DNA from 2 places in the Bradyrhizobium sp. WD16 genome. Region 1 is predicted to be linked to the other one. Evidence: predicted binding sites of a transcription regulator. Region 1 holds the regulator's gene; the other holds the start of a gene.
The links. Region 1 encodes LexA, which represses DNA repair genes until DNA is damaged. Its sites were predicted from a motif close to TGTTCNNNNTGTGTTCNG; they were not measured.
Positions count from the first base shown of each region.

Region 2: uvrA (excinuclease ABC subunit UvrA) is a predicted target of LexA. The motif match lies at 3,514-3,531, and genes of this name have one in related genera.

Region 1 covers NZ_CP028908.1:4,474,026-4,488,556, reverse strand. Annotated here, with positions in the region: gene glp (gephyrin-like molybdotransferase Glp) at 1-1,092, shown strand, start outside; gene lexA (transcriptional repressor LexA) at 1,335-2,030, shown strand; gene DB459_RS20840 (dihydrodipicolinate synthase family protein) at 2,050-2,967, opposite strand; gene DB459_RS20835 (TRAP transporter large permease) at 2,983-4,269, opposite strand; gene DB459_RS20830 (TRAP transporter small permease) at 4,266-4,748, opposite strand; gene DB459_RS20825 (DctP family TRAP transporter solute-binding subunit) at 4,767-5,759, opposite strand; gene DB459_RS20820 (amidohydrolase) at 5,899-6,750, opposite strand; gene DB459_RS20815 (aldo/keto reductase) at 6,750-7,781, opposite strand; gene DB459_RS20810 (GntR family transcriptional regulator) at 8,228-8,965, shown strand; gene DB459_RS20805 (ComEC/Rec2 family competence protein) at 9,426-11,684, opposite strand; partial or broken gene DB459_RS20800 (acyl-CoA synthetase) at 11,817-12,064, shown strand; gene DB459_RS20795 (hypothetical protein) at 12,252-12,698, opposite strand; gene DB459_RS20790 (glutamine--tRNA ligase/YqeY domain fusion protein) at 13,011-14,531, opposite strand, start outside.
Region 2 covers NZ_CP028908.1:4,612,529-4,627,059, reverse strand. Annotated here, with positions in the region: gene DB459_RS21405 (MarC family protein) at 653-1,270, shown strand; gene DB459_RS21400 (single-stranded DNA-binding protein) at 1,438-1,941, opposite strand; gene DB459_RS21395 (outer membrane protein) at 2,405-3,133, shown strand; gene uvrA (excinuclease ABC subunit UvrA) at 3,725-6,715, shown strand; gene DB459_RS21385 (SPW repeat protein) at 6,763-7,146, opposite strand; gene DB459_RS21380 (GNAT family N-acetyltransferase) at 7,567-7,839, shown strand; gene DB459_RS21375 (chloride channel protein) at 8,102-9,877, opposite strand; gene DB459_RS21370 (aminotransferase class IV) at 9,902-10,822, opposite strand; gene DB459_RS21365 (amino acid ABC transporter ATP-binding protein) at 10,855-11,634, opposite strand; gene DB459_RS21360 (amino acid ABC transporter permease) at 11,659-12,324, opposite strand; gene DB459_RS21355 (amino acid ABC transporter permease) at 12,335-13,069, opposite strand; gene DB459_RS21350 (transporter substrate-binding domain-containing protein) at 13,137-14,090, opposite strand; gene DB459_RS21345 (GntR family transcriptional regulator) at 14,199-14,531, opposite strand, start outside.

The sequences.
Region 1 (14,531 bases):
GCGTTGCGCTCCCAGCCGCCGAGCGCGATGTCGGCCATGGACGGCTATGCGGTGCGCGCGAGCGACGTTGCCGAGGTGCCGACCCGTCTGCGGGTGATCGGCGAGATCGCCGCCGGCCGGCCGTTTGCCGGCGCGCTGGGACCGGGCGAGGCGCTGCGCATCTTCACCGGCGGCGTCGTCCCCGATGGCGCCGACGCCGTGGTGATCCAGGAGGACACCACCGCGGAGAACGGCACGGTGGTGGTGCACGTGAGCGTGCGCGCCGGCCGCCATGTCCGCGTCGCCGGCGTCGACTTCCGCGAGGGCGACGTGCTGCTGCGCGCCGGCCGGAGGCTCTCCGATCGCGATCTCTCCCTCGCCGCGGCCATGAACCATCCGGCGCTGCCGGTGAGCCGGCGGCCGAAGCTGGCGATCTTCGCCACCGGCGACGAACTGGTGATGCCCGGGACGACGCCCGGCCCGGGGCAGATCGTCTATTCCAACGGCTATGCGCTGCGGGCGCTGGCACGCAGCGAGGGCGCCGAGGTGGTCGATCTCGGCCTGGTCGGCGACACCGTCGAGGCCACCGTCGCCGCGGTGCGGAGCGCCCGCGCGGCCGGCGCCGACATCCTCGTCAGCACCGGTGGCGCATCGGTCGGCGACCACGACGTGGTGCAGCAGGCGCTCGAAGCCGAAGCCGTCACCATGGCGTTCTGGAAGATCGCGATGCGGCCCGGCAAGCCGATGATGCACGGCCGGCTCGGCGCCATGCGCGTGCTCGGGCTGCCGGGCAATCCGGTGTCGTCCTATGTCTGCGCCTTCCTGTTCATGGCGCCGCTGATCCGGGCGCTGTCCGGCCGCAGCGACGTCCGCCACATGGCCGAACAGGCGGTGCTGGGCGCCGACCTGCCGGCCAACGACCAGCGCCACGACTACCTGCGCGCGCGCCTGGCGAGCGGCGCCGATGGCCGCCAGATCGCCACCCCCGTGCTGCAGCAGGATTCTTCGCTGCTCGCCAAGCTCTCCGAGGCCGGCGCGCTGATCCTGCGGCCGCCGCTCGCGCCGCCGGCCAAGGCGGGATCGCCGTGTGACATCCTTAAGCTTCCCCTCTGACGCTAGCTCGATTTGTTGACGCCAAATTAAGATGTTGCGGAACACATATGGAACATATAGTGTCCGTTCATGATTTGTTTCGAGCGAGTCTCCTCCGCGCGCGCATCCCGCAGGGATGCTGAGAAGAGAACGCTCAACTCGAAACGATCACGAGAGGCGGCCGCTTCAGCAGTGAACCGGCCAGCGAAGCTGGCCAATGAAGCTCGATCCAACGATGTGGCCCCGCATTCCAAGGGATTCAGATGCTCACGCGCAAACAGTATGAACTGCTCCGCTTCATCAACGAGCGCCTGAAGGAGTCCGGCGTGCCGCCGTCCTTCGACGAGATGAAGGACGCCCTCGACCTGCGCTCGAAGTCGGGCATCCACCGCCTGATCACCGCCCTCGAGGAGCGCGGCTTCATCCGCCGCCTGCCCAACCGCGCCAGGGCCATCGACGTCATCAAGATGCCCGAGCAGGCCGGCAACGCCGGCGCGCGCCGCGGCTTCACGCCGAGCGTCATCGAAGGCAATCTCGGCCGCGTGGTGCGCGCCCCCGCCGAGGACGAAGGCGGCCGCCCGGTAGCCATCCCGGTGATGGGCCGGATCGCCGCCGGTACGCCGATCGAGGCGCTGCAGACCCGCAGCCACACCATCAACGTCCCGCCGGAGATGCTGGCCTCGGGCGAGCACTATGCCCTCGAGGTCCGCGGCGATTCCATGGTCGACGCCGGCATTCTCGACGGCGACGTGGCGCTGATCCAGCGCACCGAGGCCGCCGACACCGGCGACATCGTGGTCGCGCTGATCGACGAGGAGGAAGCAACGCTCAAGCGCTTCCGCCGGCGCGGCGCCTCGATCGCGCTGGAGCCGGCCAACCCGGCCTATGAAGTCAGAATCCTGCCGCCCAACCGGGTGCGCATCCAGGGCAAGCTGGTCAGCCTGTTCCGCCGCTACTGAGCGCGAGAGCGCGGCTCGCCTAAAGGCCGGCCGAGCGCAGCACCGCGTCGAGCCGCGCCTTCAGGGCGGCGCCGTCGGCTACCGCCCGCAACGGCGGGCGGACCTGCGCCCAGGCGCTGTCGCCGGTCTGGGCAGCGAGGATCGCCTTGAGCGCCGGCACGAACGGCCGCCCGCTCACCAGCGCGATCGCCTCGCGCATCGCGATTTCCTTGGCGGTTTCCTTGGCGGTTTCCTTGGCCGTATCCTTGGCCGGACCATCCAGCATCATCTTCACCAGCGCCGGCGCGACATTGGCCATGCCGCAGATCGTACCGGCGCCGCCCTCGGCCATGGCGCGGGCGATATCGGCCTCGTTGCCGACGGTGACCGCAAGCTGCGGCGCCGCGGCGCGGAAGGCGCGAAACTGATCGAAATCGGCACTGCTGTCCTTCACCCCGGCGACGACGTGGCCGTAGCGCGCCCGCAGCTTCGCGGCGACGTCCGGCGGCACGCCGACGCCCGCGACCTGGGGAATGTGATAGAGCGTCAGCCGCAACCGGTCGTCGGCGACGGCGTCGAGAATGGCGGCGAAGGCGCTCTCGATCCCCGCGGCATCGACGTCGCGGTAGAAATAGGGCGGCAGCAGCAGAATCTGCGTCAGGCCGGCGGCGAGCGCCGCGCGGGTCAAGCTGATGCTGTCGGTGATCGCGGCAAAGCCGCCGCCGAGACCGATGCGGCCCGGCGCGATGCCGGCGCCGAGCAGCGCCTCGACGGTGGCGATGCGTTCGCCGACATTGAACGAGGTCCCCTCGCCGGTCGTGCCGAACAGCACCACGCCGTCGATGCCGGCGGCGAACAAGCCGCGGACATGGGTGGCGAGCCGCGCGTTGTCGACCGCGCCCAGCGCGGTCAGCGGCGTCGGAACGGCGGTCCAGTAGCCGCGAATGGCGTCAGTCATGTCGTCTCCATTGAATCATCTCGGCATCACGAGATCTGGCAGAAAGGTCGTCAGCGGCGGCCACAGCGTGATCATCGCCAGCACCACCAAGAGCGGCACCAGCCATGGCAGCACCGCGCGCGACATGGTCTCGAACGAGATCTCGGCGATCCGCGAGGTGATGAACAGAACGACGCCGATCGGCGGGTGGATGGTGCCGAGGATCAGGTTGAAGATCATCATGATGCCGAACTGCACCGGGGGAATGCCGAAGCTGTGCGCCGCCGGCATCAGGATCGGAATCAGGATCAGGAGCGCCGCCAGCGTCTCCATGAAGCAGCCGACGACGAGCAGCATCACGTTGCAGATCAGAAGGAACATCAGCGGACTGCCGATCGAGGCGACCATCGCCGGCGCCACCGTCTGCGGAATGCGCGACAGCGACATGCACCAGCCGAGCGCGCCGGCCGCCATCACCAGCACGGCGACCACACCCACCGTCTCCACGGTCTCGACCGCAACGCGGAATAGGTCGGCCGGGGTGAGCGTGCGATACACCACGAGGCCGAGGAACAGCGCATAGGTGCTGGCCACCGCCGCGGCCTCGGTCGGGGTGAACAGGCCGCTGAACATGCCCGACAGCAGGATCACCGGGGTGAGCAGCGCGAAGATGCCGTCGCGCAGCGACAGCCACAATTCGCGCCAGCCGGGGAAGCGCTGCTTGGGGAAGCCCTGGCGGCGGCCGATCACGGCGACCATCACCATCAGCGACGCCGCCATCATCAGGCCGGGCACGCAGCCGGCAAGGAACAGGCGGCCGACCGAGATATCCGAGGTCACGCCGAAGATCACGATCGGCAGGCTGGGCGGCACGATGGCGCCGATGGTCGCGGCCGAGGCGGTGATCGAGGCGGCGGTTTCCGGCCGGTAGCCGGCGCGCTTCATGGCGCGGATCTCGACCGCGCCGGTGCCGGCGGCGTCGGCCACCGCCGAGCCGGCCATGCCGGCGAAGATCAGGCTGGAGAGGATGCTGGCCTGGGCGTAGCCGCCGCGCAGCGATCCCATCACCGCCGTGGCGAAGCGCACGATCCGGTCGGTGATGCGGGCGGCGCCAAGCAGGTTGCCCATCAGGATGAACAGCGGCGCGGCGACGATGGGAAAGGAATTCATCGCCTGCACCATCTTCTGCGGCACGATGCTCGGCGACAGGCCGGACAGGGCGACGAAGGCCAGCGCCGCGAGACCCATCGCCGCGAACAGCGGCAGGCCGGACAGGATCGCCAGCAGCCACAGCGCGCCGATCTCGATCATCAGCGTCGTCATTCGACGTCCACCGCGGTCGTCAGCGCCGGCCCGCCCGGCCGGCGCCAGGCATCGACAGCCGCCTGGAGCGCGACGAGGAGGCCGGCCGGCGCCATCGGCGCATAGAGCCAGGCCATGGACAGCGGCAGCGAGGTCGCCTCGAGATCGGCATTCTTCTGCACCAGCTGCACCGCGAACCACGCCACCGTCAGCCCGAGCACGACGATGGCGAGCTGGATCACCGTCTCGGCGCCGCGCCAGGCGCGCTTGGGCAGCATGTTCTGGAAGAAGCGGATGCGGACATGGCCATGCCTGCGGCTCGCCAACACCCAGCCGGTCGCGGCCAGCCAGACCATCAGCATGCGCGCGGCTTCGTCGGTCCAGATCAGAGGCTCGCCGGCGCCGCGGGTGACGATGCCGAGCAGCACGCAGACCAGAAGGGCCGCGAGCAGTGCGCAGCCGAACGCCTGGGCGGCGCGATCGAGCAGCCTGGTTGCCATGGCGCCGTCCCTGCCGCCTTACGCCGAGGCCACCTTGTCCCACAGCCCCCTGCCCCATTTGGCCTCGAACTTCGCCGGCAGGCTGGCGAGCACGGGCTTGCGGAAGCTGTCGAGGTCCGGCTCGATCACGGTCATGCCGGCGTCGCGGAAGGTGTTGGTGAGCCCGGTTTCCTGGCGCACGATCTCCTCGTCCTGCTCGCGGCCGAAGCGCGCCAGCGACGCACGCAGCACCTCCTTGTGCTTGTCGGGAATCGCCTTCCAGGTGCCCTCGTTGATGGCGATCAGGCGCGGGCTCATGATGTGAGCCGTGCGGACCAGGAATTTCTGCACCTCGTAGAACTTGCTCGAATGGATGGTCGGCAGCGGGTTCTCCTCGCCGTCGACCGCGCCCTGGCTCAGCGCCAGATAGAGCTCGCCGAAATTGAGCGGCGTCGGCCGGGCGCCCCAGGCTTCGGCCATGGCGCGATAGGTGTCGACCTCGGGGATGCGCAGCTTGAATCCCGCCATCTCGCCGACATTGTGGACGGCGCGCGAGCCCGAGGTGACGTGGCGCGTCCCGTAATAGGTCGAGCCGACCACGCGCATGTTGCGCTTGCCGGCGAGCTGGGCGTTCATGTCGTCCATCAGCGGCGCCGACAGCGCGCGGCGCATGTGCGCCGGGTCCTTCCAGATATAGGGCGCTTCCAGGATCGAGAACGGCGCGACGAACTGGCCGAACTGGGCCGCGCCCTCGTCGACCATCTGGATGGCGCCGGTCGAGGTCGCCTCGATGACGTCGCGGGACGAGCCGAGCTGGCCGCTGGGGAAAGTCTGGATGTCGATCTCGCCGGAGGTCTTCTCGCGGACGTCCGCCGCGACCTTGTCCATCATCGCGACGCCCGGATGGCTCGCGGTCAGCACGGTGGCCCAGCGCAGCACCGTCGCCGCCCGGGCCGGACGGGCGCGCAGGCTGAGGGCGCCGCCGGCAACGGCGGCAAGCGCGGTCCGACGGGTCAGTCGCGATGCGTCCATGATCTCCTCCCCCCGTGTCGCGGGTCGCGCGCCAGGCTCACGCCAAGCGCGACCCATTATGTTTCAACTAACATGTTAGTTGTTTGATCAGATCATGCAAGCGCAATGTGCCGGCGGCCAAGCCGGCACATCGGCGACTTCAGCGCCGCGAACCTCCACGTCCCCGCCGCCGCAGATAGACGCGCGCGGCGTTGCCGCCGAACACCGCGGCGCGCTCGGCGTCGGCAAGGTCGGCGAACAGGGCATCGGCGGCAGCGAACCAGAGCGCATAGTCGCCGGCGAGATTGACCACCGGCCAGTCGCTTCCCCACAGCAGCCGCGCGGCACCATAGCAGTCGCGGACATGATCGACGGCGCGGCGCAGGTCGGCCACGGTCCACCCCGGCGCCGCTTCGGTCGCAAGCCCCGAGATCTTGCAGACGACGTTGGGACTTTGCGCCAGTTCGGCGATGTCGGCGCGCCATGACGACAGATCGCCGCCCTTGAGCGGCGGTTTGGCGCAGTGATCGAGCACCACCGCGAGTTCGGGATGACGCCGGCAGAGCCGGATCAGGCGCGGCAGATGGCGCGGCAGCACCAGGGCATCGAACACCAGACCATGCCGCGCCATCGCCGCGAGCGGTGCAGCGAGGTGCGGGCGCAGCAGCCAGTCGTCGTCGGCGAGGTCCTGCACCATCGGCCGCAGTCCGACGAGGAGCGGCTGCTCCGCCAGTTCGTCGATGCGCGCGGCGGCGTCGGGCGCGTCGAAATCGGTCCAGCCGACGACGCCGCGGATCGTCTCGCTCGCGGCTGCGACCTGCAGCAGGAAATCGGTCTCCGCCTCGCTCGGCGCGGCCTGGACCAGGATCGTGCCGCCGATGCCCGCCGCCGCGAGCAGGGGCGCGAGATCCTCGACGCCGAAGTCGCGGTAGATCGGCGCGAGCTGCGGCGTCCGCCAGCCATAATCGCCGCGTGCGATCTGCCAGACATGATGGTGCGCATCGATCCGCATCACACTCCCTCAGGCACCGGCGCCGCCTGATCGAGCAGTCCCTCCGCCTTGAGGTCGCGCCACAGCGCCGCCGGGACGGCGCGGCGCACGGCCGCGATGTTGCGCTCGACTTCCGCCGCGCTCTGGGCGCCGAGCACGACGCTGGCGACCGCGGGGTGGCCGAGGGCGAACTGCACGGCCGCAACCGGCAGTGCCACGCCATGGGCGGCGCAGACCCGCTCGATCCGCGCCACCTTGGCGAGCACCTCGGGCGGTGCGTCGCGGTAGTTGTATTTGGCGCCCGGCACTGCGCCGGTCGCCAGGATGCCGGAATTGAACACGCCGCCGAGCAGCACGCCGATGCCCTTGCGCAGCGCCAGCGGCAGGAATTCCGGCAATGCCGGCTGCTCCAGCAGCGAGTAGCGCCCCGCCAGCAGCATGACGTCGAAATCGCCCGCCTGCGCGAAGCGCACGCACATGTCGGCTTCATTGACGCCGATGCCGATACCGGCGACGACGCCCTCGCCGCGCAGGCGCTCGAGGGCGACATAGGCGCCGGTCATGGCTTCGCCAAAGCGCTGTTCGATCGCCGCCTCGCCGTGGGTCCAGACGTCGACATCGTGGATCAGCAGCAGATCGAGGCGATCGGTGCCGAGCCGCAGCAGCGACTGCTCGATGGCCCGCATGGTGCCGTCGAACGAATAGTCGATCACGGCGCGATGGCGCATGCCGCCGAGGTAGCCGGAGCCGTCGCCCCGGCCGTGGAACGGATCCATGTAGCGCCCGACCTTGGTGCTGACCACGACCTCGTCGCGGCGAACGGCGCGCAGCGCCGTGCCGCAGCGGTGTTCGGCGAGCCCGTGGCCGTAGAGCGGCGCGGTGTCGATCAGATTGATGCCGTGATCGAGGCCGCAGCGGACCGCGCCGACGGCGGCCGCGTCATCGAGATGGGCATAGAGATCGCCGAGCGGCGCGGCGCCCAGTCCGATCGCCGAGACGCGAAGGCCGGTGCGCCCCAGCGCGCGACGCGGCAGGACCGATGCGTTGGGCATTGCCGCAAACTCCCTAGTGCGGTGGATCTGACGTATCAGCATTGCAGCGAGTACTTCGTACGAGCGTCAGATCCAAAACCGCACTAGAACCATAATGATGCCAGTGTCCCTTTGTTTCCGACGTTCGTATTAGCGCCTGCTGCAACGGTATACGAACGTTGGAAACGGGACACTAGTGCGGTGGATCTGACGCTCGTATCAGCATTGCAGCGAGTACTTCGTACGAGCGTCAGATCCAAAACCGCACTAGAACCATAATGATGCCAGTGTCCCTTTGTTTCCGACGTTCGTATTAGCGCCTGCTGCAACGGTATACGAACGTTGGAAACGGGACACTGGCGGCGCGTCGCGGCCGCCGATTTCGACTTGCCACGAGGCTATTTCTGTTGAGACTGACATGTCAATGTCAACTCACCGGCGCGGCGCGCCGACAGCGAGGGTCAGTCATGCCACGGGCCGACACCAAACGCGCGGCGAAGGCGCGGGCGAAGCCGCCGGCGAGATCCCCTGCCGCGGCGCCAGGCAAGGACGCCGGCCTGCCGGCCAATCTGCGCGACAAGGCCTATCGCGCCTTCACCCGCCGCCTGCTCAGCCAGCAGCTCAAGCCGGGGCAGTTCATCTCACAGCGGGAACTCGTCGAGATCACCGGCTTTCCGCTCGGCGCCATCCGCGAGCTGGTGCCGCGGCTGGAGGCCGAAGGCCTGATCCGGACCATTCCCCAGCGCGGCATGCAGATCGCGCAGGTCGATCTATCGCTGATCCAGCAGGCGTTCCAGTTCCGCCTGTTCATCGAGCGCGAAGCCATCGCGCTGTTCACCGCCGCGGCGCCGGACGACGTCCTGGCCGAACTGCGCGGCGCCCATGAACGCGTGCTCGCCCGCGCCAGCCGCGGCGAGATCGACGCCGACCTGATCGACGAGGCCCAGCGCACCGACTGGAGCTTTCACGATCGCATCGTCGATTCCCTCAACAACGCCATCATCTCCAACAGCTACCGCGTCAACTCGATCAAGATCCGCCTGATCCGGCAGTCGCAGACCCGCCTCGCCCGCGATCTCGTCGTGCCGGTGATGCAGGACCACATGGCGGTCCTCGATGCGCTGGACGCGCGCGATGCCGACAAGGCGGTGGCGGCGCTGACGAAGCATATCGAAAGCGCAAGGCTGCGCGCCCTGGGGCTGTGAGCGGCTATCGTATTCACACAGCGTCACAGACGCGGCGCTCGCTTCGGATTCTGCGTCGTCCCCCGCTTCAAGCCTACGAGATTCACGCATCCGGGCGGCGCCAACGGAGTGAAAAGATGCGCCCTGACCTTCATTCCCGTCATGGCCGGACTTGTCACCGGAAGTCGGATGTTTCCGACTTCCGGCATGAGAAAAGAACGCGATCCGGCAGGAGCCGGATCGCTATGCCATCCACGTCTTTCAGGTCGAGAGGTTCCAAAATCGTGGATGCCCGGCACCGGTCTTCGCCTTCGGCTTCGACCCGGCACGATGGCTGAGCGCGCCGAAGCTTCTTAGCGAAGGCGGGCAAGGCCGGGCATGACGATTGAAAGGCTGAATGAGTAGCCGCTTTCCCGGCTGCCAAGCAGATGTGTGAATACGATAGCTGTATGCGGGCGGGCTCGCCACCCGCCCGCGCGGCTCAGTCCTCGAGCGCCGCCTCGGGCGGGGTCGCATCAGGCGGCCGGCCGGATGCCGCCGGCCCGGCGGCGGCCCCCTCCTCCGCCGGCGTTGCCGGCGACCACGGCCGATCCCGTCCGGCGGGCTTCTCCGCCTGCCGGGCAAATCCCGCCGCCGTCCGCCGCAGCGCCAGCGCGCCGGAGCTTCGCAGCGACGCCTGATTGATCACCAGCGCCTGACAGCCGGCAGGCGGCTGGCCGCGCGCGATCATCACGACGGCGCGACGGCAATCGTCGGCGTAGGCATCGGCCTGGGCGCTGAGCGCGACGAAGCCGCCGTCGCGCAGCGGCGCCACGCAGCCGGCGTCGTCGCAGGACACCCCTGCCGTCATGGCCGCATCGCCGGCGCCGCGGGGATCGGCATCGGCCGCCAGCCACTCCTTGGTGAGAAAGGCGTCCTTGCCGGACTGCATCAAGCGCAGCCGCCCCTCGGGGCCGCGCACGGCGACGTGGCGGCCATCGGCGGACACCAGGATATCAGGCTGCTCGGTCTGCCACACCCACGCCGCGGCCATCACCAGCAGCACCGCGCCGGCCAGCCGCAGCGGCGTCCTGAACAGTCCGAGCACGATGATGCCGAAGCTCGCCAGCGCCAGCGGGCCGGCGCCGAACGCCGCCACGCGACCGACCGCGCCGGGCAGCGCCGCCACCCATTGCGAGACCACGATCATCCAGTCGATGCCCGCCTCCATCACCCGCCAGAACACGCCGTCGAAACCGAACGGCATGGCGAGCAGCCCGAGCAGGCCGGCCGGCATCACCACCGCCGACACCACCGGCATCGCCGCGACATTGGCCAGCAGGCCATAGGGCGTGACGCGGTGAAAGTGAAACGCCGCATAAGGCAGCGTGGCGAGCCCGGCGATGGTCGAGGCCAGGGCCAGCATCGTCACCTCGCGCCCGCCCCATAGCGCGAAACGGGCCAGCGCCGAACTCTCGCTGCGGGCGAACAGCGCCGGCATGCCTTCAGCGATCAGCGCGACGAGGCCGAGCGTCGCCGCGAACGACATCTGGAAGCTCGGATGCACCAGCGCCTCGGGCGCCAGGACGAGAACGATCATGGCGGCGATGGCCAGCGTGCGGAACGTGATGGCGCGGCGGTCGGCCATCACCGCGATCAGCACCACGCCGGTCATCAGGAACGAGCGCTGGGTCGCCACTTCCGCGCCGGAGAGCAGCAGATAGAAGGCCGCCGCGACCAGGGCGACGGCCGCCGACCATTTCTTGATCGGAGAACCGGCCACCAGCGCCGGCGACAGCGCCAGCAGCGCCCGCACCGCGAAGAACACCGCGCCGGCGACGACCGCCATGTGATAGCCGCTGATCGAGAGGACGTGGCCCAGCCCTGAGATGAACAGCGCATCATTGACCGGGGTCGTCAGCGCGTCCCGCCGTCCGGTCAGCAGCGCGGTGGCGATCGCGCGGGCATCGCCGGTGAGCGCCGCCCGGATCCGAGCATCGATGGCGTCGCGCATGGTCTGCAGCATGGCGGCATAGCGCAACCACCAGCCGCCGTCGCCCGGCGCCGGCACCGTGCGGACCTGGCCGGTGACGAAGCCGGTGGCGCCGATGCCCTGGAAGTACAGGTCGCGGGCGAAATCATAACTGCCGGGCCGCAGCGGCGAGAGCGGCGGCCTCAAGCTCGCCTTGACCTCGACGAAGCTGCCGACCGCCGGCGCCGTGCCCTTCCTCACCGACAGACGGACGCGATCGAGGGACAATTCGCGGCGGGGCACGTCGATCTCCGCGACCCGCAGCACGAAGCGATCGGCGCGCTCGCGCTCCTCGCGACTCTCGACGAAGCCCTTCACCGTCGCCGCGAATACCGGCCTCGCCAGAACGCCGTGGGCGAGCCGCGCCGTCTTGAGCGCGGCGCAGGCAAATCCGGCGGCAACGGCTGCCGCCAGCGCCAGCGCAGCGAAGCCCGGGCGACGGCGCAAGACGATGCAAAGACCGACGAGGCCGGCGGCCACCGCCGCGGCGACGAACGGCACCGGCTCGTGATCGGCGGCGAAATAGCCGGCGATGCCGCTGCCGAAGGCCACCGGCAACCACGGCAGCAGCCGCCCCGGCCCGGCTTCCGCCGCCATCCAGCGCCGGAGCATCGCGGCCGATTGCGGCACGAGCCCGACGCCGGCCGGCGCGAGCGCCGCCGGCAATGCCGGCTGCGGCCAGGTACCGACCCGAACGCGAGGCTTGGACTGAACGCGGCCAGACGACATCGGGAGAACGCCCCCGGGGACGGCACAGGCCTCCCCGGAGCCATGCTACACGCGGCCGCCGCCCCGGCTCAACCGGGGCCTGATGTTTCCTGTCGGTACGCCCCCTGATCGAGCGCCCCCAATGAGAGCCTCGTAGCCGTGGTCGGCCAGCCCGACGCCATGCCGGCGAACTGCCGGTGGGCTATGTCCAGCTCAAGCCCGGAGCGCAGGTGGCGCCGGGCGAGCTGGAATCCTTCTTGCGCGAGCACACGCCGAAACGCGCCGCCATTCCCGTCCAGATCATTCCGGTCGATCCGATGCCGCTCACCGGCGTCGGCAAGGTGTTCAAACCGCGGCTGCGCCGGGATACGGCGCGACACGTGTTCGAAGGCATTCTCGCACACGAGTGTCCTGTTTCCAACGTTCGTATCCCATTGCAGCAGGCGCTCATACGAACGTTGGAAACAAGGGGACACTAGCATCATTATGATTCTAGTGTGGTTTCGGATCTGACGCTCGTTCGAAGAACTCGCTGCAATACTGAAACGAGCGTCAGATCCACCACACTAGCAGCTTCGAAAACGAGGGTCAGTCATCATCCTCGCCCTGGATTCGGAGGCCCTGTCCAAGCGGATTTGTGGGGCTGTCCGGGGCGTAGGGACTACCCGCGCCAAAACGATTATTGATGCTGTCCGGAGAATACGGGCTGCCGTAGCGACCATGGGGATTGGAGACCGAGTCGGGATCATAAGGGTTGCTGCTCAGGCGCCCTCGGTAATTTCCGTCACTATCGTAAAGTTTAGGGGCATCGGTAGCGTAAGGATTGCTCGCAGACCTGTTGCTGTAGGGACTGCCATATGGGCCGTAAGGGTTGTTGATGCTGTTGGGATTGTAGGCGCTGCCGGCCCCATAGGGGTTCCCTGTCGAGTCCGGGTCGTAGCGGTTCGCTGAATAATTGCCGAGGTATTGAGCGCCTGCACCTGAAGTTGTGGCCAGTAAGATGATCGCCGCGGCAACCCGAACAAGGCCCGTCATTTCAATTCCCCATCGAAATCTGAAACTGGCAGTTCCTTCCACAGCAATCTCATCGCTTCCGCGAACCCGTCGCCGAGCGCGTCGGACAGAGCCCCCCTCAAGTGATATGAGGGCCGAGGCATCGTCAGGTTAGCGCCAAAGAGGCGATCTTCTCTGTGTTTGTCGTAACGTCGCCCCCCTTCGCGAACCGCCTCGACTTTGCGCTGGCCCAGGTTGTGATCCAGCAAGACAAGCTCAAACGAGCATGCGCCGGAATCGCCGGGCGAAATTGACCGTGCCTGAACGCGAAGCGCGCGCCGCCGCGCGTCACCCTCAACCGCCGCCGGACACCTTGGCCCAGCTGTCGCGCAGGCCCACCGTGCGGTTGAACACCAGCTTGCCCGGCGTCGATTCCCGATCGCGGCAGAAATAGCCCTGGCGCTCGAACTGCACCGCGTCCGAAGCCTTGTCGCCGGCCAGGGCCGGTTCGACCATGCAGCCGGTCAGTGTCTCCAACGACTCCGGGTTGATCTGCGCGGCGAAATTGGCGGCGTCGGGCTGCGGCGTCGCGAACAGATGGTTGTAGATCCGCACCTCGGCGGGCACCGCATCGGCGGCCGCGACCCAATGCAACGTCGCCTTGACCTTGCGGTCGTCGGGGGCATTGCCGCCCTTGGTCGCCGGATCATAGGTGCAACGCAGTTCGACGACCTCGCCGGCGGCGTTCTTGATCGCTTCGCGGCAGGTGATGAAATAGCCGTAGCGCAGCCGCACCTCTCGCCCCGGCGACAGGCGGAAGAACTTCTTCGGCGGGTTCTCCATGAAATCGTCGCGCTCGATGTAGAGCTCGCGCCCGAAGCGGATGCGCCGCGTGCCCTGCGAGGCATCGTCGGGATGGTTGTGGGCGTCGAGTTCTTCGGTCTGCCCCTCCGGATAGTTCTCGATCACGACCTTGAGCGGCCGCAGCACGGCCATGCGGCGCGGCGCGAGCTTGTTGAGCGTCTCACGGATGGCGAAATCGAACATCCCGATGTCGACCGTGCTGTTCGCCTTGGCGACGCCGATGCGCTTGACGAATTCACGCAGCGCCAGCGCCGGCACGCCGCGTCGCTGCAGGCCGGCCAGTGTCGGCATCCGCGGATCGTCCCAGCCGGAGACATGGCCGCCGCGGACGAGTTCGGTCAGCACGCGCTTGGACAGCAGCGTGTGGGTGACATTGAGCCGGGCGAATTCGTACTGGCGCGGCCGCGACGGCACCGGCAGGTTGTCCAGGAACCAGTCGTAGAGCGGCCGGTGGTCCTCGAATTCCAGCGTGCAGATCGAATGGGTGATGTGCTCGATGGCGTCGGACTGGCCGTGGGCAAAGTCGTAGCTCGGATAGATGTTCCAGGCGGTCCCGGTACGCGGATGATGCGCGTGGAGGATGCGGTAGAGCACGGGATCGCGCAGGTTGATGTTGCCGGAGGCCATGTCGACCTTGGCGCGCAGGACGCGGGCGCCGTTCGGGAACTCGCCGGCGCGCATGCGCGCGAACAGGTCGAGATTCTCATCGATCGAGCGGTCGCGGAACAGGCTGTTCTGCCCGGGCTCGGTCAGGGTGCCGCGCGCGGCGCGGATCTCGTCCTGGGACTGGTCGTCCACATAGGCCTTGCCGGCACGGATCAGATACTGGGCCCAGGCATAGAGCTGCTCGAAATAGTCGGAGGCGTAATGCAGATGTTCACCCCAGTCGAAGCCGAGCCAGCGCACGTCGCGCTGGATGGCATCGATATATTCCTGCTCTTCCTTGGTCGGGTTGGTGTCGTCGAACCGCAGATGGCAGCGCCCGCCGAACTCCTCGGCGACGCCGAAATT
Region 2 (14,531 bases), 140 kb from region 1:
ACGTTCGTACCCCATTGCAGCAGGCGCTCATACGAACGTTGGAAACAAGGGGACACTAGTGTCCCGTCTCCGAATTACCGCTTCGTTTGCCTCACCCTCGCACGGTCATTCGGAGACATCGGGACACTAGCAAAATCAAAAAGCTAGTGTGGCTTATGTCTCGCAATTGCCTATGAGAGGCTTGCCGCAAAGGCATAGGCAATTGCGAGACGCCACACTAGCATCATTATGATTCTAGTGTGGTTTTGGATCTGACGCGCGCTCGAAGAACTCGCTGCAATACTGAAACGAGCGTCAGATCCACCACACTAGTGTGGCTTAGGTCTCGCAATTGCCTACGAGAGGGTTGCCGCGAAGGCGGTAGGCAATTGCGAGACGCCACACGAGTGTCCTGTCTCCGAATTACCGCTCCATTTGCCTCACGCTCGCACGGTAATTCGGAGACATAAAGGACACTAGCAAAATCAAAGTGCTAGTGTGGCTTATGTCTCGCAATTGCCTACGAGAGGGTTGCCGCGAAGGCGGTAGGCAATTGCGAGACGCCACACTAGCCGGGAGATCTCGGCAGCAGCGCCGTGCGGACCGCTTGCGGCGCTCCTTGCGGCACTCTATCGCTCGGCATCCGGAAGGCGGCCCGCCGAGGACATTGCGCATGCTCAACGATGCCCTGACCGCCCTCGTCACCCTGCTCGTCGTGGTCGACCCGATCGGCATCGCGCCGGCCTTCCTCGCCGTCACCGACAACCAGCCGCCGCGTGTGCGCAACGCCACCGGGCTGCGCGCCGCGGCGATCGCGTCCGCCATTCTCGCCGGAACGGCGCTGGCCGGAAGCTGGTTGCTGGATCGCCTGGGCATCGGGCTGCCGGCATTCCGGATCTCCGGCGGCATCCTGCTGTTCGCCATTTCGTTCGACATGGTGCTCGGCTGGCGCCCGGCCCGCGACACCCGCCAGGCCGAGGACGCCGTGGCCGAGCACGTCCGCGATGTCGCCGCCTTCCCGCTCGCCATTCCGCTGATCGCCGGTCCCGGCGCGATCACCGCAACCCTGCTTCTCGCCGGCAAGGCGGCAACGCCGGCGGCGCTGGCATCGCTGATCGCCATCATCGCCGTGACAGGCCTGCTCTGCGCCCTCGCCTTCATGGCAGCGGTGCGGGTGTCACGCGCCATCGGCATCACCGGCAACGTCGTCCTGTCGCGCCTTTTGGGCATCGTTCTGGCCGCGCTCGCGGTCCAGTTCATTCTCGACGGCGCCCGCAGCGCCTTCGGCTGAGCAAATCTGAGGCTGAGCAAATCTGACGCGCAGCGGCGTCGCCTCCGCCCCAAAGCAGCCCAAAAGCACCCCAAAAGCAAAACGGCCGGCGCCGCTATCGACGCCGGCCGCAAAACTGCTGCGCAAGGATCAGCGGACGCAACGCCCGCCGCTGGAAAACGTCCCCGTCAGAACGGGATCTCGTCGTCCATGTCGCCGCCACCACCGCCGCCACGGCTGGGGCTGGGGTTGCCGGAGGACACCCGTCGCGGCGCCCCGGAGGACGGCCCGCTGGAACCGAAATCGCCCTCATCGGCGAAGCTACCGCCACCGCCGCCGCCACGCCCATCGAGCATGGTCAGAGTCGAATTGAAGCCCTGCAGGACCACCTCGGTCGAGTACTTCTCGACTCCGCTCTGGTCGGTCCATTTCCGTGTCTGCAGAGCGCCTTCGATGTAAACCTTCGCGCCCTTCTTGAGGTACTGCTCCGCGATTTTGCAGAGCCCCTCATTGAAGATCACGACGCGGTGCCACTCGGTCTTTTCCTTGCGCTCACCGGTGTTCTTGTCGCGCCAGGTTTCCGACGTGGCGATCCGCAGATTGGCGATCGGGCGTCCGTCCTGGGTGCGCCGGATTTCGGGGTCGGCGCCCAGATTACCGACCAGAATGACCTTGTTTACGCTTCCCGCCATCGCACTCTCCGTTCACACACCCAAATCGACACACCCAAGCCGGCTCGCGGCGGGGTTCTCCGTCCCGACCCTATAACCTGCCAGGCGCCGCTCCGGCTCGGCTGCGCGACCACCGGCGCCGCCTTATCCACACTTCCACGCCCAGCATCGCACCGCGGGGCCCATCGTTCTTATTATGTTCCGCCGCCGATGTAAACCACCAGCCAGGGCGGCATTGAAGCACCGGCAGGGTGCCTGCGCTGCCCGAAATGTGTCAAAAGATGCGCGGATTTTGCCTCCACCGGCGGAAATATGCTAAACAAATCCTAAACTTAGTCGGAGTCACTTCGTGACGAGGTGTTGCATTTGGGAGACGGCTTTTCGATCCGGATTGGACTATGGTGTTCCCAACATCGGCGCTTGCGACGATTGTTTCTTGGGATTTGCGCCGCCAGTTGCGGCGGAGATGTAAGTGGAGAGAACGATGAAGAAGATTTTGCTGGGTAGCGTGGCGCTGGTCGCGCTGGGCACGGCTTCGGCCTTTGCCGCCGACCTTCCGGCCCGTACCTACACCAAGGCTCCGGCCTATGTGCCGGCCCCGATCTACAACTGGACCGGGTTCTACATCGGTGGTCACATCGGTGGCGCCTTCAACGGCAGCGACAACATCTACGGCAGCGACGGCCGGTTCGCCGGCGGTGTGCAGGGCGGCGCTGACTATCAGTTCGCCCCGAACTGGGTGCTCGGTATCGAAGCCGAATACACCTGGGCCGCGCGCGACACCACCAACGTGCTGTTCACCGCGCCGCCTGCCTTGGTGCCGTTCACCGTTCAGGGCCGCAGCAGCGACTTCGGTTCGGTCACCGGCCGTCTCGGCTACACCTGGGGTCCGGCGCTGCTGTACGCCAAGGGCGGTCTCGCCTTCCGCGGCAACAACGACAACGTGAACGTGTTCAACACCGCCACCGGTGCGCCGCTCGCCTTCGCCGTCAGCCGCAAGGACACCGGTTACACCGTCGGTGCCGGCCTCGAGTACCTGTTCACCCCGAACTGGTCGGCCAAGGTCGAGTACCAGTACTACAACTTCGGCACCACCAACATCTCGGTGCCGGCCGCCGGCGGCGTTGTCAGCTACCGCGACGACGTCCACAGCGTGAAGGCCGGCCTGAACTACCGCTTCAACTGGGGCGGCCCGGTCGTCGCCAGGTACTGAGCGAAGTACTGAGCGAAGTCCTGACGCATACTGACTGAGGTTCTCCACCGAGGACTCCGGTTCAGGACCACCACAAAAGCCCGGCTCCCGCGAGCCGGGCTTTTTCGTTTGGCGGCTCTTCGTTTGGCGTCTTGTCGTTTTGCCGGTACTCGTCGGCCCCGTTGCCGCCGGGGTATTCCTGCCCGGATATTCATTGCGGCTATCGGCGCGGCGCGGCACCGGCCGCCCTTGCCCTTCGCACCGACCTGAACCACATAGGGTTCACTCACCCCATTGGCTGTCGTCGGAACTCGTCGCGGCCCAATGCTTGCACTCCCCGATCCGGGCGCAGGCATCTCTTGGTGCGCGGCTCTTGATGCGCGGCTCTTGGTGCGCGGCGATGTTCTTGATATGTTCACTGGACAACTCGCGCCGCGAGTCGACCTGCACTTCCGGGCATCGCGGTGCTGTGGGACGATGGACGATACACCCCGACGGGTTGGTTGAGCTCTACGAACGATCGAACCGGGACACCAGCCTTCCATTCGCGATCGCCCGGCGCGCGAATGTCACGCAAGATCAGCGCCGCCGGCGCATCCGGAACTGCCACTGATGGACGAAGTTCTCAAGGCGAGCCGACGACAGATCGATGCCAGCAGCCGCGCCATTCGCATTCGCGGCGCGCGCGAGCACAATCTCAAGAACGTCAATCTCGACATCCCGCGCGACCGGCTGGTGGTGCTGACCGGCCTGTCGGGGTCGGGCAAATCCTCGCTGGCGTTCGACACCATCTATGCCGAGGGCCAGCGGCGCTATGTGGAGTCGCTCTCCGCCTATGCCCGCCAGTTCCTCGAGATGATGCAGAAGCCCGATGTCGACCAGATCGAAGGCCTGTCGCCGGCGATCTCCATCGAGCAGAAGACCACCTCCAAGAACCCGCGCTCCACCGTCGGCACCGTCACCGAGATCTACGATTACATGCGCCTGTTGTGGGCGCGGGTCGGCGTGCCCTATTCGCCGGCCACCGGTCTGCCGATCGAGAGCCAGACGGTCTCGCAGATGGTGGACCGGGTGCTGGCGCTGCCGGAAGGCACACGGCTCTATCTGCTGGCGCCGGTGGTGCGCGGCCGCAAGGGCGAATATCGCAAGGAGCTCGCCGAATATCTCAAGAAGGGCTTCCAGCGGGTCAAGATCGACGGCGCGTTTCATGAGCTCGCCGAGGCGCCTGCGCTCGACAAGAAGTTTCCCCACGACATCGACGTCGTGGTCGATCGCATCGTGGTGCGGCCCGATCTCGGCCAGCGGCTCGCCGAGTCGTTCGAGACCGCGCTCAAGCTCGCCGAGGGCCTCGCCGTGATCGAGTTCGCCGATCCGCCGCCGGGCGGCGAAGGCGAGAAGAAGACCGACAAGAAGACCGCCAAGATCCACGACAGGAGCGGTCCGGAGCGGCTTCTGTTCTCGGAGAAGTTCGCCTGCCCGGTCTCCGGCTTCACCATTCCCGAGATCGAGCCGCGGCTGTTCTCGTTCAACAACCCCTATGGCGCCTGCCCGGCCTGTGGCGGTCTCGGCATCGAGCAGCATATCGACGCCGAGCTGGTGATCCCGGACAAGGATCTGACGCTGCGCAAGGGCGCCATCGCGCCCTGGGCCAAGTCGTCGTCGCCCTACTACCTGCAGACCCTGCAGGCGCTGAGCAAGTTCTACAAGTTCACCCTCGACACCAAGTGGAAGGACCTGCCGAAGAAGACGCAGAACGCGATCCTCTACGGCTCCGGCGACGACGAGATCAAGTTCTCCTACGAGGACGGCGTCCGGTCCTACGACACCAAGAAGCCGTTCGAGGGCGTCGTCACCAATATCGAGCGCCGTTTCCGGGAAACCGAGAGCGAATGGGCCCGCGAGGAGCTGGGCAAGTATTTCACCGACGTTCCCTGCGAAGCCTGTCACGGCTACCGCCTCAAGCCCGAGGCGCTGTGCGTCAAGGTCGGCGGCAAGCATATCGGCGAAATCTCCGAACTGTCGGTCAGGGCCGCCGGCGAATGGTTCGCGGCCCTGCCCGACCAGCTCTCGACCCAGCAGAACGAGATCGCGGTCCGGGTGCTCAAGGAGATCCGCGAGCGCCTGACCTTCCTGCTCGACGTCGGCCTGAACTACCTGACGCTGTCGCGCGCCTCCGGCACGCTGTCCGGCGGCGAGAGCCAGCGCATCCGTCTCGCCTCGCAGATCGGCTCGGGTCTCACCGGCGTGCTCTACGTGCTCGACGAGCCCTCGATCGGCCTGCACCAGCGCGACAATGCGCGGCTGCTCGACACCCTGAAGCGGCTGCGCGATCTCGGCAACACCGTGATCGTCGTCGAGCATGACGAAGACGCCATCCGTCTCGCCGATTACGTCGTCGATGTCGGCCCCGGCGCCGGCATCCATGGCGGCCAGATCATCGCCCGCGGCACGCCCGCGGAGATCATGGCCAACCCGAAATCGCTCACCGGCAAATATCTCACCGGCGAGCTCGCGGTCGACATTCCCGAACGCAAGCCGCCGAACCACCGCCGCACCCTCAAGGTGGTGAACGCCCGCGGCAATAATCTCAAGAACGTCTCGGCGGAGATTCCGCTCGGCCTGTTCACCTGCGTCACCGGCGTCTCCGGCGGCGGCAAGTCGACGCTGCTGATCGATACGCTCTACAAGGCGATCGCGCGCAAGCTCAACAATGCCAGCGACGCGCCGGCGCCCCACGACCGCATCGAGGGGCTCGAGCACATCGACAAGATCATCGAGATCGACCAATCGCCGATCGGCCGCACGCCGCGGTCGAATCCGGCGACCTACACCGGCGCCTTCACGCCGATCCGCGAATGGTTCGCCGGCCTGCCGGAGTCCAAGGCGCGCGGCTACGAGCCCGGCCGCTTCTCCTTCAACGTCAAGGGCGGTCGCTGCGAGGCCTGCCAGGGCGACGGCGTCATCAAGATCGAGATGCACTTCCTCCCCGACGTCTACGTCACCTGCGACACCTGCAAGGGCAAGCGCTACAACCGCGAGACCCTGGAAGTGCTGTTCAAGGGCAAGTCGATCGCCGACGTGCTCGACATGACGGTCGAAGAGGCCGCCGAATTCTTCAAGGCGGTGCCGCGGATTCGCGAGACCTTCAAGACGCTGCACCGCGTCGGCCTCGACTACATCCATGTCGGCCAGCAGGCGACGACCCTGTCGGGCGGCGAGGCGCAGCGGGTCAAGCTGGCGAAGGAACTGTCAAAGCGCGCGACCGGCCGCACGCTCTACATCCTCGACGAGCCGACCACCGGGCTGCATTTCCACGACGTCGCCAAGCTGCTCGAGGTGCTGCACGAGCTGGTCAACCAGGGCAATACCGTGGTGGTGATCGAGCACAATCTCGAGGTCATCAAGACGGCCGACTGGGTGATCGATCTCGGCCCGGAGGGCGGCGACGGCGGCGGCGAGATCGTCGCCTGGGGGCCGCCCGAGGATATCGCCAGGGCGCCGCGCAGCCACACCGGCAAATTCCTCGCGCCGGTGCTGGCCAAGGCCAATCGTTCCCGCAAGCGCAAGCCGGCCAGCGCGGAATCCGGCGAGGCGGCGGAATAGCCGGTCCCGGTGAGAGGCGTTGGCGACGCAGGGTGTTTCGGCCCGCCTCAGCGCTTCACGCGCGATTGGTGCGCCAGATCCTCGTCGCTCACCTCCCAGTCCTGGTACAGCTCGAGCGCGGCCAGCAGGATGATGATGCCGGCCAGGGTCGAGTGCCAGAACCGCAGGGTACCGTCACCGGCATAGCCGAAGACGTAGGGCGACATCGCCAGCCAGACGCCGAGCCCGGCTTCGGCCACCTCTTCCCAGCGGCGCAGCACGACATATTCGAGCTGCGCCAGGAAGAACACCAGCCCCCCGACAATCAGGGCGTTCGCGACCGCCAGGGCGTTGCCGTGCTCGCCGGCGAGCCAGGGCGACAGCGCGATCACGAGACCGGCCAGCATGCCGAACCAGTCTTCCCACGGCCGGTGAGTATCGAAGAATCGCATATTGAACACGGTGGCCTCCTCTCCCTTGGGGAGCGGCAGTGGCTGGCCGGATCCGGCCGAGACGCTGAGCGCCCCGTCCCTGCGCCGCGAGCCCCAAACGGCTGCCAAACCGGCCGGGCCGGAGCCCGCAGCGTATGTCTCCCATGCAACGTAGGTGACCCCGCATTGGTTGCAAGACTGCTATGAATCCACCGTCCCCTTGTTTCCAACGTTCGGTAGGAGCGCCTGCTGCAATGGGATACGAACGTCCGAATTACCGCTTCATTTGCCTCACCCTCGCACGGTAATTCGGAGACATCGGGACACTAGCAAAATCAAAAAGCTAGTGCGGCTTATGTCTCGCAATTGCCTACAGGGGCTTGCCGCGAAGGGCATAGGCAACTGCGAGACGCCGCACTAGGATTCTGACGAGGGCAGCGCATGGGCAGCGACGTCGTCAATAATGCCGCCGGACACCGTTTCGAACTCGCGGTCGACGGCTCCATCGCTGCGGCCTATTACGAGCTTGCGCCCGGGGTCATCACCTTCACCCACACCGAGGTTCCGAAGGAGCTCGGCGGCCGCGGCATTGGCAGCCGGCTGGTCTGGGATGCGCTGGCGCAGGTCCGCCGCGACGGCCTGAAGGTGGTGCCGCGCTGCCCGTTCGTGAAAGCCTATCTCGACAAGCACCCGGAACAGGCCGACCTCGCCTGACGCCCGAGGTCAAACGCCATCACCGATGCCGGCGACCGATGCCATGAGCGATCCCCTGCCCTCGAGCGACGCCGTCCGCGACAATGCTGCACTGCAGCGCTTCGCGCTCGGGGTCGGCAGCGCGCTCGGTGCAAGTCGCGATTGCACGGTCATTCGGAGACATAGGGACACTAGCAAAATCAAAGTGCTAGTGTGGCTTATGTCTCGCAATTGCCGACGAGAGACTGGCCGCAACGGCGATCGGCAATTGCGAGACGCCGCACTAGGCCATGACGCCCTCGTTGGCACGGCGGTCCAACTCCTCGCTGTATTTCCTCAAGGAATGCTGTTCGGTCAGCAGCCCGACGACCTGCTTATGCGTAAAATCGTCGATCACCGCCAGGGCATCACTCTCTGCGTCGGAGAATGCCTTCATTGCTTCCCGAACATTCATGTCCGGCAGAAGCGCCGTGTCGGCGTGCTGAATGAGACCGGTGATCTCGCTGGCCTCCGCGCTGTCCCGGTGAGCCTCGGGCACAAGAATGATGCCGAGGTATCGGTCTGCCTGGTCGACGACAATGACGCGCTCAGTCGTCCCGAGCGGAAACTCCCGGCGGAACGCGGAGAGACTGCTGTCTGAACGAACGGTTCGGATGTCGGTGCGCATCATCCGTCCGACGGTCAGGTCGCGGATCCAGCCGACATCGGCGGCGCTTCGGATCGACTCGCCTCTCAGATGAAAGCGCCATGTCGCGAAGGAATAGCCGAAGGCCCGACGCACCGTGATCGACGAAATAACGGCCGCGGCAAGAACGGCGATGGTGAGAGGCAGACTGCCAGTGGTCTCGAGGGCAAGAAGCGCCATGGTCAGGGGCGCCCCGAGCACAGCCGTCGCCATCGCGCACATGCCCACGATGCCGACCACCAGCGTCGGAATCTTGAGGCCAAACAGCAGCATCCACCCGATCGCGACAAGCTTGCCGAGCATCGCCCCCAGAAACAGCGAGGCGAAGAACAGCCCGCCGCGGAAACCGGAGCCGATCGAGATTGCGGACGCGAGCGCCTTGAGGCCGATCAGCAGCATCAGGTATTGCGCCGTGAAATAGGCATCGAACCCGACATGCAGCGCGGAATGCCCCGAGGAAAGGACGGCCGGTGTGACAAGCGCGAGTCCGCCGACGCAGGCTCCGCCGACTGCGGGCCTCGCCCAAAGCGGCAGCCCGCTCCTGGTGAATACCGCCTCCACCAGCGCCACCGTCTTCATCATTGCGATGCCCAGCAGCGCGCAGAGAATCGCCAGGACGACGACCAGCGAATAATCCGACACGGACAGGCCGCCAGCGAACCCGACCTGGAACGAGACCTGCGCGAGAACGAGGCGCACGGTTCCGACCGCCGCGATTGCCGCGACAACGACCGGCGCCAACGTCGCGACCGAATAGCTCGCGATGATCAGCTCGAACGCATAGAATGCCCCGGTCAGCGGCGCATCGAAGGCCGCGGCGATCGCACCGGCCGCGCCACAACCGACCAATGTCCGCAAGTCGCTGCGCCGAACATGAAATATCTGTCCAAATCTCGATGCGACAGCAGAACCTATCTGCGTATAGCCGGCCTCCATGCCGATGGACGCGCCACATCCGTTGGAAATCATGGTCTGCAGGACGAGGAGCACACTGCCGGGAAATGGAATGCTCCCGCCACGAAGCGCGTTCGCCTCAATGGGATCGATGACAGCGATCTTCGCGCGTCGCGCCACGAGCAGGCTCACGAAGCCAAGCAGAAGTCCTCCCACCACAGGCACCACGGCGGCCCGCCACGGATCGATATGGGCGGCACCGCTGACCTCGTAGCCGTCGATCGCGAACAAGGCGTGATGCACTACCTCGATCGACGCCACCATGGCAGCGACGCACAACGCGCTGATGATGCCGATGCCTGCGGCGAGCAGCACCAGCCATATCTCGTCCGCGCGCACGAATTCGCGCAGAACAAGCGGCACCCTCCATCCAGCCAGCCCTTCACCTTCCGGCCTCGCCGCACCGAGCGGATCGCGCATGACCATTGTCGTGGCGGCGCCTTGTCAGGACGAAATAAACTCAGCGTAAAGACCTGCGATCCGCCGCGTGACCGGGCCGGGCTCCCCCTGTCCGATCCTTTTGCCGTCGATCCGGGTCACCGGCGTGATTCCGCCAAGCGTACCCGTTACGAATGCCTCGGATGCGCTGTACACTTCGGCCAGCGTGAAATCATGCTCGCGAACCACGCCGCCGTCCCGACCGAAGAGTGAGATCACCTTCTGACGCGTGATGCCCTTGAAGTTGAAGCGGCCCGTCGAGGTCCACAGTTCGCCGCCTCTCACAATGAAGAAGTTGGTGGAATTGCAGCTCGCCACGAACCCGTGCGGATCGAGCATGAGCGCTTCGTCCGCCCCTGCGTTGATTGCCTGAATGAGCGCCTGGATGAAGTTCAGCCGGCTGTGCGAATTGAGCCGCAGATCGAAGACGTCCGGCCCGCTGCAGCGAATGGTTGACGTGAAGAGGCTCAACCCCTTGGCCTTCGCTTCCGGCCTTGGCGTCTTGTACTCCGCCACGATCACGATGGTCGGCTGTCCCAGCGCAAAGCGTGGATCCTGGTTGGCCGTCTTCTTGGGGCCACGGGTAATCATCAGGCGCGCATGAGCGCCATCGGTCATGCCGTTCCTCTTGAAAGTCGACCAGATGGCTTCGACGATCTGGTCGCGAGTGAGACCAATATCGAGCTCGATCGCGCGTGCGCCTTCATACAGGCGATCGAGATGATCGTTCAGCGCGACGATGTTTCCGTTGACCAGACGGATTCCTTCCCAGACGCCGTCGCCGAGAACGAACCCGGCATCGAAAACCGACACCTTCGCCTCGTCCCGCTTGAAGAATTCGCCGTTGATGAAGATCATGACGCTGTCGTTGCGATCATCGTCGACGTAACCCTGCGAGCTGGTTCTGCTTGTGGCCAGTGTCGTCATTCTGGGGACTCCCGGATATGTCCGCTGCGCGGTTAGAAGGAAAACTCTGTAAAACGGCTGAGGAAGGCGCGCGTGCGCTCCTGCTTTGGGTGCTTCAACACCTCCTCGGGCGTGCCCACCTCATGGAAGACGCCATCGGCGAGGAAGATCACTTTTGTCGCGTAATGATATGCAAATCCGAGCTCGTGGGTGACCAGCAGCATCGTGCGCCCTTCGTCGGCAAGCGCGCGGATCACGCGCAGGACTTCGCCGACAAGCTCGGGGTCGAGCGATGAGGTCGGCTCGTCAAATAGAAGGATCTCCGGCGTCATCGCCAGCGCGCGCGCGATGGCGACGCGCTGCTGCTGGCCGCCCGAAAGACGGCTCGGATACGAATCGACCTTGTCCGCAAGACCGACCTTCTGAAGCTCCCTCAGCGCGCATTCGCGCGCTTCCGGTTTCTTCATTTTCTTGACCGTCACCAGCCCTTCCATGACGTTTTCGAGTACCGTCATATGCGGAAACAGATTGAACTGCTGGAACACCATGCCGACGCGTTCCCGAACGGCGCAGAGCTCGCGTTCCGGATAGCGCCTTTCGTCGGGGCTCCCGCCGACCGGCTTCCCCAGAATCTGACCGTCCAGCTCGATCGTTCCCGAGGTTGGGATCTCCATGAAATTGAGGCAGCGCAGCAGCGTACTCTTTCCGGAGCCGCTGCCGCCGATGATGGCGATGCGCTCGCCCGCCTCTACGGCAAGTTCGATCCCGCGCAAGACATGCAGGTCGCCAAACCGCTTCTGCAGATTCGAGACGCGAAGAATGGATTTAGACATGGCACTCTTTCCAGACGTTCGTCATCAGCTTCTGCTTGCCATGCGGCGCTCGAGCTTCGTTGAAATGTAACTGCCGGGATAGATCAGGAAAAAATAGATGAGGGCGACAGTGGTGAGGATTTCAAGAGGACGGTAGTACGTCGAGCTCAACAATCGGCCCTGATACATCAGCTCATGAACCGACAGCACCGACGCGAGCGACGACACCTTGGCGACCTCGATCGCCCGGTTCGTAAACGCCGGGAGCATTCTCTTGAACACCTGCGGCAGCACGACCCGGCGCAACACGGCGGCCGGCCGCATTCCGAGCGCCTTCGCGCCCTCCCACTGTCCTGCTGCGATCGACTCCATTCCACCGCGAAAGATCTCGGCGGAATATGCCGAGGTATTGAGGCTTAGTCCCAGAAGCGCGGCGACGAATGGCGAAAGCTGAACACCGATGACGATCGGAAATGCATAGTAGAACCAGATCAGCTGGATCAGCACCGGGGTATCCCGGAACAGTTCGATATAGAGAAGGCTCGGAACGCGCAGCAACGGGGTTTTCGAAACCCGGCACAGCGCCAGCAGGAAGCCGAGACCGAGGCCGACGGCGATGCTCGGCACCCAGAGCTGGATCGTGACGAGCAATCCCCGAAGGAGAACCGGAAGGCTCTGCAGGACGAGCGCAAAATCGAAATGATAGCTCATGACCACGGCCTCATTGCCGATAAGCGGTCATGCGCGCTTCGGCGACGCGCGCGAGCGCGCTCGCGGAAACCAGCAGAACGACGTACATCAGCGCGATCGTCGTATAGACCTCGAGCGGACGAAAGGTTTCGCTGTTGACCAGCATCGCCTGGTACATGAGATCGGCGTAAGCCAGCGTTGAAGCCAGCGCCGTCGTCTTTGTAAGTTCGAAGGAGCGCTCGACAAACGGAGCGAACATTCGTGTCAGAGCTTGCGGAATGATCACGCGGCGCATCAGCTGCGATTGCTTCATGCCCAGCGCCTTTGCGCCCTCCCACTGCCCGCGCTCGATGGACACAATCCCGCCTCGAAATACTTCGGCATAAAACGCGCCGGACTGCGTGGAGAGCGCGAGGACCGCAGCGACGAAAGGATCGAGGCTGATGTTTGCCACCACGGGCAGAGCGTAGAAGAACCAGAAGAAATGAACGATGGGCGGCGTGTTGCGATAGAACTCGATCAGGATCGTGGCCGGACACGACAGAACGCGCCTCGGCGCAAGCCTCAAGAACACGAGGATCAACCCGATGACGACGCCGAGCACGATCGAGACAACTGCGATCTCGACCGTGTTGATGAGGCCCGTCAGAAGCAGGCCCGAACGCGCCAGCACCGGCGCGAAGTCCCATGGATAGGTCATAGGCCCCTGACCGTCATCGGCCGCAAAGACCGCCGGCAAACGCCGCCCCGCCCCGCGGCTGCGCATCGCCGGAAGGCATCATCACAAGCAACTGCGGGGGGCGCGGAGGCATCCGATGCCGTCCCATGGATGCTCACCAGGCCTCTTTGATGAGGCCGGGAATTTCATCGGCGTCGATGTGTTTCGACGCGAGATAGTCGCGGAACATCTGGTTGGGGACCCCGGCTTTGTAGAGCTCGGCGAACTGCCCGTTCACCCAATCGCGGAATGCGGTGTTCTGCTCCTTGCGCAATCCCGCGCTGGTCGCCACCGGAGTGACGGGACTTGGCAGGATCACCTTGCCCAGCTTCAGCCGCGCGTACTGCACGACCAGTGCGGGGTGGAACTGGACGACGATATCGACGCGTTTGGCGGCGAAGGCAGCGATCGCCTCGTCGTTGTTCGAGAAGCGATTGATCGCAGCCGACTTGACGATCGCGGTAATGTTCTTGTCGAGCGAGGTTCCAAGGGTGACCCCGATGCGGGTGCCGGGCTTGTCGATGGCGGCCCACGACATGAACGGGGCTTCCTCCGGAATCAGCGCGCCCATGGCGTAGTAGAACAGCGGCGTATCGGGAAAGTCGATTGCCTTTTTCCGCTCCTCGGTCGGATCAAGCACAAACATCAGATCGATCTGGTTGGCTTGCAGCGCGGCGACGGCATTGGACCATGTGGTCTCGACGGGCACCATTTCCACCCCGAGATCGGCTGCGAGCCTTTCGCCCATGGCAACGCCGACCCCGGTCCATTTCTCGGAGAGCGGATCCTTGAAGAACCACGGCTCCGCCGAAGTGACCCCGATGCGCAACTGCTTTCTCGCCTTGACCTGGTCTAGTGTCGAAGCGTCCTGCGCGAAGACGGGAATGGAGCTGAAATTGGCTGCGGCGACTGTCGCGAAAGCCATAAACTTGCGCCTGCTGAAGTTCATTTCCATTCTCCTGAGGTGAGTTTCTTGTCTGCGGCTTTCGGGGCTTCCCTGTTTCCGAAGTCCTGAGTTAGTTGCGGCATCTTCCGGACAACGAACTTCGAAAAAGCGGGCGCGGGTCATCGGTCCTCGACAACGCGACCTCGGCGGCCCCGGCGATCGCGACACCGATGTCGCCGCAATCGACTGCCGGAATGGCTGACGCCGCTCCTTCGCGGCACTCCGGCATCGTCATCGCGCGCCGTCCGTCACGAGGCGCGGACGCGCGGCGGACCTCTGGGCGCGGCTCGCGAGAAAGGCTTCCGTCTGCTTGCCGCCACGCGCCATATGGCTGGTGATTTCCTGTCGCAGCGCTTCAAAGCTGTCGCCGAGCGCCGTTCTGACGTAGTCATCGTGGCCGTCCCGCCTCGGACCACGAAGGCCATGCGCCCGGTGATGGGCCGCCCAGTAGAGCTGGAGACGGCCGCGAATGCTTTCCCAGGTCTTCAAAAGGATTCGGTGTCCGGTCGCCTCGTATACGAAGCCGTGCAACTGGAGCTCGGCATAGATGCTGGCCGCGTCGTC